Regions from separate parts of the Burkholderia sp. BCC1999 genome, predicted to be linked through region 1. Evidence: riboswitches for the same ligand, from Rfam matches in the RefSeq annotation. Region 1 holds a riboswitch; the other holds the start of a gene.
The links. Region 1 has a riboswitch for cobalamin ahead of U5809_RS30625 (CbtB domain-containing protein). Riboswitches for the same ligand answer to the same signal wherever they lie in the genome.
Positions count from the first base shown of each region.

Region 2: linked by a shared signal. The riboswitch ahead of cobG (precorrin-3B synthase) and the one ahead of U5809_RS30625 (CbtB domain-containing protein) in region 1 are both predicted to bind cobalamin.

Region 1 covers NZ_CAJPHP010000028.1:97,758-102,168, forward strand. The annotation lists gene U5809_RS30615 (LysR family transcriptional regulator) at 1-788, shown strand, start outside; gene U5809_RS30620 (CbtA family protein) at 816-1,538, opposite strand; gene U5809_RS30625 (CbtB domain-containing protein) at 1,552-1,761, opposite strand; cobalamin riboswitch at 1,794-1,937, opposite strand; gene U5809_RS30630 (histidine phosphatase family protein) at 1,984-2,571, shown strand; gene U5809_RS30635 (inorganic phosphate transporter) at 2,740-4,332, shown strand.
Region 2 covers NZ_CAJPHP010000012.1:4,655-9,065, reverse strand. The annotation lists gene U5809_RS18615 (precorrin-2 C(20)-methyltransferase) at 1-501, opposite strand, end outside; gene U5809_RS18610 (precorrin-8X methylmutase) at 498-1,124, opposite strand; gene cobG (precorrin-3B synthase) at 1,117-2,481, opposite strand; cobalamin riboswitch at 2,588-2,779, opposite strand; gene U5809_RS18600 (hypothetical protein) at 2,927-3,223, shown strand; gene cbiE (precorrin-6y C5,15-methyltransferase (decarboxylating) subunit CbiE) at 3,347-4,411, shown strand, end outside.

The sequences.
Region 1 (4,411 bases):
AGCAGCAGCTCGGCACACCGATCTGGGACCGCGAAGGCCGCGGCCTGCGGCTCACGCAGGGCGGGCAATATCTGCTGAAACTGGCGAACCGGCTGCTGCCGCAGTTCGAGCTTGCCGAGGAGCGGATGAAGCAGTACGCGAAGGGCGAGCGCGGCACGCTGCGCATCGGGATGGAGTGCCACCCGTGCTACCAGTGGCTGCTGAAGGTCGTGTCGCCGTACCTGTCGCGCTGGCCCGACGTCGACGTGGACGTGAAGCAGCGCTTCCAGTTCGGCGGTATCGGCGCGCTGTTCGGCCATGACATCGATGTACTCGTGACGCCCGATCCGCTGAACAAGCCGGGCCTGCGCTTCGATCCCGTGTTCGACTACGAGCAGGTGCTGGTGGTCGCCGACTCGCACCGGTTCGCGAACGCCGACTACGTGACGCCCGAGCAACTGACCGACGAGATCCTCATCACGTACCCGGTCGAGACCGACCGGCTCGACATCTACAACCAGTTCCTGACGCCGGCCGGCATCGTGCCGAGGCGGCACAAATCGATCGAGACCACCGACATCATGCTGCAGATGGTGGCGAGCGAACGCGGCGTGGCCGCGCTGCCGAGATGGCTGGCCGACGAGTACGCGGACCGGATGCCGGTCGTGCCGGTCAAGCTCGGCAAGAAGGGGATCTCGAAGCAGATCTTCCTCGGCATTCGCGAAGCGGAGGCATCGATCGACTATCTGGCCGCGTTCGTCGCGCTCGCGCGCGAATCGACGTGGAGCGCGCCGCGCATCCTGCGCTAGGCGCGCTCCGCTCCGTTGCGCTGTGCGTTACGCGGCGCGCACGCCGACGCGTTCGCTGCGCTCGACCCACGCGCCGAACAGCAGGCCGATCGTCGTCCACATGATCACCTGCATGCCGATCGCCGCGACGCGGAACTTCCACAGCACGGCGGCCGGGAAATCGGCCGGCAGCTCGCTGACCGACGGCAGCCCGATCTGCACGGCCGCGATGATCGCGACAAACACGAGCCCGGCGACGATCGACGCGTTCCACTGGCCGAGCTTCGCCAGCAAATGGCGGCGCACGCTGACCGAGAACACCATCGTCGCGACCGAGATCGCGATCATCAGGAAAAACAGGCCCGTGCGATAGCCGATCGTGTCGGGATCGCCGACCGACGGCGGATTGGCCGGGTACTTGAGGTTCGGCACGATCACGAGCGCGACGAACGCCGCCAGCGCGAGCCACGCGGCCAGCGGACGGGCCGGAAGGCGGCTGCCCCGCCCGTAGGCAAACGCGAAGACCAGCGAGAACAGCCCGCCGAATGCCGCGCCGTAGGTCACGACGCCCGTCAGCAGCCCGAGGCCGGCCTGCGTGTGGCGGCTGACCAGCTCGGGCTCCGGTGCGTCGCCTTTGGCGGCGTCGGCTTTTTCTTCGAAGGAGATCGCCTGATCGACTTGCGGTTCACCGACGACTCTGGCGAAACCGAACGTGAGGAGGCCTGCGGCGATGCCTGCGAGCATCCCGCGCATGAGCAGCTTTCCGACCATCATGACCTCCGCGTCAGTGGCAGGGAAAGCCGAGCAGATGGCGGCCGTCGTGGACGAATTCGTGGACGTACATGCCCGGCACGAGCGACGTCGCGCCTTGTTCCGCGCCGACGAAATAGAGGGCGAGCAACAGGATCAGGCCGACGAATACGGCCCACGGCAACAGTTCACGGACGGGGATGGGTGCCGGCACGACTGCCGGCTTCAGCACTGCTTCGCTCATGGATGCACCTCAGGGGAATCGCGCCCCGACAAATGTTGGATGGGTACGAAGGCAGGTCTGGCTTCCGGGATCATGGATTCCCCGGTTACAGTGGCGCGACCGCGCCGGAATTGCACCGGCTTCCGCGTTTCGTATCGGGCGAATTGTACGCGCGAACGTTCGTGTATTGAAGTGATCGCGCAAAGGCGATCGCGTCCCGCTCCGGCCCCCCCGAAAACCGACATGACCCTGCATGCCTCGCTACGCCTGATCGCACACGCATCGACCCGGGCGATGCGTACCGGCACGTTTCCCGACGACGATCCGCTCGATACACACGGGCTCGCCGAAGCCGCAGCGCTACGCGACCGGTGGGCGGGTACCGCCGGCGTGCTCGTGCTATGCAGCCCTGCTTGCTGCGCGCGGCAGACCGCCGATGCGCTCGGCCTTGATGTCGACATCGACGACGCGCTGCGCGACATCGATTACGGCAACTGGCGAGGCCAGCGCTTGCACGACCTCGCTCGCGACTTGCCGGACGAACTGGGTGCGTGGATCGGAAATCCGTCGGCGTCGCCGCACAGCGGTGAATCGTTCGAAGCAACCATGCGCCGCGTCGGCACATGGTTGAACGCGCTGCAGCACGACCGCGACATCGTCGCAGTCACACATGCGCCAATCGTCCGCGCGGCCGTCGCACACGTGCTGCGGATGGATTCGAAGGCAGCAACCCGCATCGACGTCCCGCCGCTGTCCTGCACGACGTTCGTTGCGTCGCCACATGGCTGGACGTTGAGCGGGGACGACGATCGGCGCGACACTCACGCGTGAGCCCCTTCCGCGTCGCGGTCACGATGTGAATCGCGATACGAGCCGACGCGTCTCGCCGCAAGCACACCTTACATCGCTGTAAGACACACCGTTCGTGATCCCGACTGTCATCAAACTGACTGCTGGCCGCAGATAGGATCGGACGCGGTTCCCTTACGAGATGCCGTCATGAATCAACCTGCTTCGTCCGCACCGAACAACTCGGGCTCCGTCGAACGCACCAGACAGGTCGGCTATGCCGTCTTCCTGCTGGTGCTCGCGCTCGGTGCGATCTATATCGCCACGCACCTGATCGACGATCTGTCGCCGGTCCGCGAAGGGAAGCTGTTCCCGTACCTGCTGCTCGGCGCCGCGCTGCTGATCGCGCTCGGCTTCGAATTCGTCAACGGCTTCCATGACACCGCGAACGCGGTCGCCACCGTGATCTACACGCACTCGCTGACGCCCAACGTCGCGGTGATCTGGTCCGGCATGTGGAACTTCCTGGGCGTGATGGTCTCGAGCGGCGCCGTCGCATTCGGGATCCTGCAGTTGTTGCCGGTCGAGCTGATCCTGCAGGTCGGCAGCGGCGCGGGTTTCGCGATGGTGTTCGCACTGCTGATCGCCGCAATCGTGTGGAACCTCGCGACCTGGTATTTCGGGTTGCCGTCGTCGAGTTCGCATACGCTGATCGGGTCGATCATCGGCGTCGGGCTGATGAACCAGCTGATGCACGGGCCGTCGGGTACGAGCGGCGTCGACTGGGGCCAGGCGCTCGGTGTCGGCAAGTCGCTGCTGTTCTCGCCGATCGTCGGCTTTCTGTGCGCAGCGCTGCTGCTGCTCGTGCTGAAGACGCTCGTGCGGATCCCGGAGCTGTACAAGGAGCCGCCGAAGGATCAGCCGCCGCCGTTCTGGATTCGCTGCCTGCTGATCCTGACCTGCACGGGCGTGTCGTTCGCGCACGGGTCGAACGACGGGCAGAAAGGGATGGGCCTCATCATGCTGATCCTGATCGGCACGGTACCGACTGCGTATGCACTGAACAAGGCCGTCACGCCGGCCGAATCGCAGACGTTCGTGGCGGTCGCGACCCAGGCCGCCGCGACATTCGGGAAGTATACGAACGGCGTCGCGCCGTCCGCGAACCCGCGCGCCGACGTCGAACACTACGTGCAGCGTCGTGAACTGACGCCCGCCGTGCTGCCGGCCGTGCAGCAGCTGTCGACGTCGCTCGCGACCGCGGTCGGCGCGTCGGGCTCGATGGCAGCCGTGCCGCAGCGTGACGTCGACAACGTGCGCAACACGATGTATCTGGTGTCCGAAGCAATCCGCCTGATCGAGAAGTCGGGCCAGCCCGCGTTCGCCGCCGACGACAAGCTCGCGATCGACAACTATCGCAAGCAGCTCGACCACGCGACCAAATTCATTCCGACGTGGGTGAAGGTTGCCGTCGCGATCGCGCTGGGCCTCGGTACGATGGTCGGCTGGAAACGGATCGTCGTGACCGTCGGCGAGAAAATCGGCAAGCAGCATCTGACGTATGGACAGGGCGCATCGGCCGAACTCGTCGCGATGCTGACGATCGGCGCCGCCGACGTGTACGGGCTGCCGGTGTCGACGACGCACGTGCTGTCGTCGGGTGTCGCGGGCACGATGGCGGCGAACGGGTCGGGGCTGCAATGGGGCACGGTGCGCAGCCTCGTGCTCGCGTGGGTGCTGACGCTGCCGGCGTCGATCGTGCTTGCCGGCGGGCTCTACTGGTTGTTCCGGTCAATGGCTTGATGCGCGTTGCGACGGGTGGCCGGTATGCGCCGGCCGCTTGTCGTGGAAGATTCGCTGCTCGCCTCTCCGCCTCTCCGCA
Region 2 (4,411 bases), on a different contig from region 1:
CTCGGGCAGCACGCCGGACAGCACCGACAGGCTCTGGTTGCGATAGACGAGCGGCTGGCCGAGCACGGCCGTACCGCCGAGCATCGCGCATACGCCCGGGATCACCTCGGTGTCGTAGCGCGGCGCGAGGCGGTCGTGCAGGTACATGTACGAGCCGTAGAAGAACGGGTCGCCTTCGCAGATCACCGCGACGTCGCGCCCCGCGTCGAGGTGTGCGGCGACGATCTCGGCTGCCGTGTCGTAGAAGTCGGCGATCACCGTCTCGTAGCAGAGCGGCGGCGGCAGTGCTTCGGTCGTCACCGGATAGACGAGCGGCAGTTGCGTCTGCCCGTCGAGCAGGTGCGCTTCGACGATGCCGTACGCATTGCCTTTCTTGCCCTTAGCGACGAAATACGCGACCACGGGCGCCGCCTGCAGCACGCGCAGCGCCTTGATCGTCATCAGTTCAGGATCGCCGGGGCCGACGCCGACCCCGAACAGGCGTCCGCGTGCGGTCGTCATTCGACCTCCGTCGCGAGCGCGTTGACCGCGGCGGCAGCCATCGCGCTGCCGCCGCGTCGGCCGAGCAGCGCGACGTACGGCACGCCACGGCTGTCGGCATCGAGCATCGCCTTCGATTCGGCCGCGCCGATGAAGCCGACCGGAAAACCGAGGATCAGCGCGGGGCGCGGCGCGCCGGCGTCGAGCATGTCGAGCAGGTGGAACAGCGCGGTCGGCGCATTGCCGATCACGACGACGCTGCCCGCGAGATGCGGACGCCACAATTCGAGTGCGGCGGCCGAGCGCGTGTTGCCGAGATGGCGCGCGAGATCGGGCACTTCCGGCTCGCCGAGTGTGCAGATCACGCGGTTGTCGGCCGGCAGCCGCGCGCGCGTGATGCCTTCGGCGACCATCCTCGCGTCGCACAGGATCGGCGCGCCGGCCGCGAGCGCCGTACGGCCCGCCGAGCCGGCGCCGGCCGAGAAGCGCAGGTCGTAGACGACGTCGACCATCCCGCATGCATGGATCACGCGCACCGCGAGTTTCTCGAGGTCGGGCGGAACCTGTGACAGGTCGGCCTCGGCGCGGATCGTCGCGAACGACTGGCGATAGATTTCCTGCCCGTCGCGAATGTAGTCAAGCATCGGTGGTGTCCTGGCTGTGCCGCGCGCCCGTCAAACGGGCCGCGGCCTGGTCAATCGTCAGATGGCGCGCAAGCGGGGCGCCGAGGCCCTCGGCCGCGTCGCGCCGGTAAAGGTCGTAATGCGCGGGCGCCACCGCGACGAGCGTATGCGTCGCGGGATGCGGCATCGCGCAATGGCGTTCGCAACCGGTCAGGTGCACGTCGACCGGATGGCCGATGCGCGCGGCGAGTGCGAGCGCGTCGTGTTTCGTGTCGGCGCGTGCTTTCGCACAGCCCGCGCTGCCGGTACAGGCGACGAGTGTCGCAAGCGGGTCCGACGGCCGGCACACGAGGCCGAGCGACGCGAGTGCGTCGAGCGTGGCCGGGGCGCGTTCGTTCGGCACACCGTGCAGAAACACGCCTTGCCACGGCGTCATCGACAGCGTGCCGTCGCCATCGGCTTCGGCCAGCGCGGCGAGCCGTTCCAGCTGCGTCGCGTCGAGCCGCCCGAGCACGCATTGCGCACCGACGCTGCCGCGCGCCGCATCGAGCGACGGGCGCATGCCGAAACGCAGCGCCCGATCGGTGCGCGTGCGCCGCCAGCCGGCGAGCGCGAGATCGGCCGTGAGCGGGAAGGGCAGGTAGTGCCGCGCGCGTTCGAGTAACGCGCGTTCGCCGCACGCTGCCAGCAATGCGCGCATCCGCGTGACATCGGCTGGCGCGAGATCGAGGAACGCGAGCAGCAGTGCGCGGACCAGCGCGACCGCCTGATCGGGCGACACATCGACCGACGCAGGCCGGTCGCCATCTACGACCGGCGGGCAGCCGGCCAGCCCGGCCGCGATGCGTACCGCGCCGTCGGCGCGGCGCCATGCGGCCAGCCAGATGTCGTGCGGATGGTCGAGCTCCACCACCGATTCGCCGCCGTCGAGCTGGATCGAGAATTTGGGCGACAGCTCGCCACGGCGCGGCTCGCTGGCCAGCATGTCGAGCAGCGGAATGGCGAGTGCGTGGCTATCGATGAGCGCGGCGGGATCGTGCCCGGCGAGCGGGCTGAGCATGATGTTGCGGACGTCGTCGCTCGCGGCGAGCGCGGCCGTATCGTTGGCCGAACCTGCCGCCGCCTCGGCGCGCGGGCCGAGCCCCGCATCGAGCAACGCACGCGTCAGCGCGTCGGCGGCACCGTCGCGAATGCCGCGCAGCTGGAGATTCGCGCGATTGGTCGCGTCGATCGCGCCGGAGCCGTACGCACGTGCGGCGGCGGCAATCGCGCGCGCCTGGCGTGCATCGAGCCGGCCGCCCGGCAGCTTGATCCGGCACAGGCCGCCATCGGCGGCCGCGACCACGCGCACGAGCCCCGGGCAAGCCGACGGGCGCACGACGGGCGATGCAGGAATCGAATCGGGGGCGGAACTCAACGGGATACCGGGACAGTGTCGCGCCGCGGCCAACGCATCGGTACACCCCGCCCGACGCCGACTGGCACGCACGCACTTTCTGGCCGGCAGGTCTCCTGGCTGACAGGTCGGCGCCGGCTCCCGGCCTTCCCGGTGAAACCAGTGGCATGAAGGGGAGATCGGCTCGCTGTCTACAGTTGCGGGGGCAGCCACAGCGGCGCGTGGCGCGCCCTGTGTTCCCTCTTCGGCCCCGAAGGGCACCGGCGAACGAACGGCCGTAGGATACCCGATTTTCACGACGCTCCGGCATCGGCGGGTTTGCCCTGCAGCCGCGTCGCAGCACGGCTGCGGCGGACTGCGCGAGCGCGCGCGGATGGTACGATTGGCGGCTCGACATCCGACCGGCGAGCCGCCGGGATCCGCAATGATGAAACTCGGCAGGACGGAGCTGTTCGGCATGGGGATTGCGCTGGCCTTGCTGGGCATCCCCGCATGGATGCTGCTCGCATTCACGCTGATTCCGTTTGCGCCGTCCGCGCAGTGGCCGAAGAATGTCGGGCTCGTCGGCCTCGTCGTGCCGATCGTGGCCGGCGGAACCTGGCTGTTCAGGCGAGGCGGTGTGCGGCCGTTCGTGTGGCTGCTGCTCGGCTGGCTGCTGGTCGCATCGATCGCCGGCATGTATCTGACCTTGCTGAACTACCTCGGCGGCGCGCCGCACGGCTGACATCGCTGCCGCATCGCGTGTCCGGGCAGGCGGTGGCGACGGGCGTCAACGAATCAACGCGCGGCAGCACGACGGCCGCGCATCGCAATAAATTGCAGGGAATCGAACGATGGGGAAGGGTGCATGACGGCGTGGCTGACGGTAGTGGGCATCGGCGACGACGGTTACGCGGGGCTTGGGCGCAGCGCACGTCGCGCGCTGCTCGACGCGACGCTCGTCGTCGGTGCGAAACGGCATCTCGACATGCTGCCCGCACGGCTGCGTGCCGAACGCGAAGCGTGGCCGTCGCCGTTCGATCTCGCGGGCGTGCTCGCGCGGCGCGGCTCGCCCGTTTGCGTGCTCGCGAGCGGCGACCCGATGCTGTTCGGCGTCGGCGCGACGCTCGCGCGCCAGCTTTCCTCCGATGACTGGCGTGTGCTGCCCGCACCGTCGTCGCTGTCGCTCGCGGCCGCGCGCCTCGGCTGGGCATTGCAGGACGTCGGCGCGGTCTCGCTGGTCGGCCGTCCGCTCGCGACGCTTGCGCGGCATCTGCTGCCGGGCCGGCGCCTGTTCGTGCTGAGCGCCGACGGCCGCACGCCGGCCGCCGTCGCGGCCGAACTCGCCGCGCGCGGCTTCGGGCCGACGCGCATCAGCGTGTTCGAACATCTGGGCGGTCCGCTCGAGCGGCGTCTCGACGGCCTCGCGCAGGACTGGAGCGTTGCGGAAACGGCCGCGCTCAATCTTGTCGCGCTCGACTGCCAGGCCGGCCCCGACGCGCCACGTCGCGCGCTCACGCCCGGCCTGCCCGACGATGCCTACCGCCACGACGGCCAGCTCACCAAGCGCGACCTGCGCGCGATGACGCTCGGGCGCCTCGCGCCCGCGCCCGGCGAACTGCTGTGGGACGTCGGCGCGGGCAGCGGTTCGATCGGCATCGAATGGATGCGTGCGCATCCGTCCTGCCAGGCGATCGCGATCGAAGCGCATGCGGAACGGCAGCGCTTCATCGAACACAACCGCGACGCGCTCGGCGTCCCGGGCCTGCAGCTCGTCGCGGGCCGCGCGCCCGACGCGCTTGCAGGGCTCGCGACGCCCGACGCGATCTTCATCGGCGGCGGTGCGACGGCGCCCGGCGTGCTCGACGCGTGCTGGGCATCGCTGAAACCCGGCGGCCGGCTGGTCGCGAACGCGGTCACGCTGCAAGGCGAG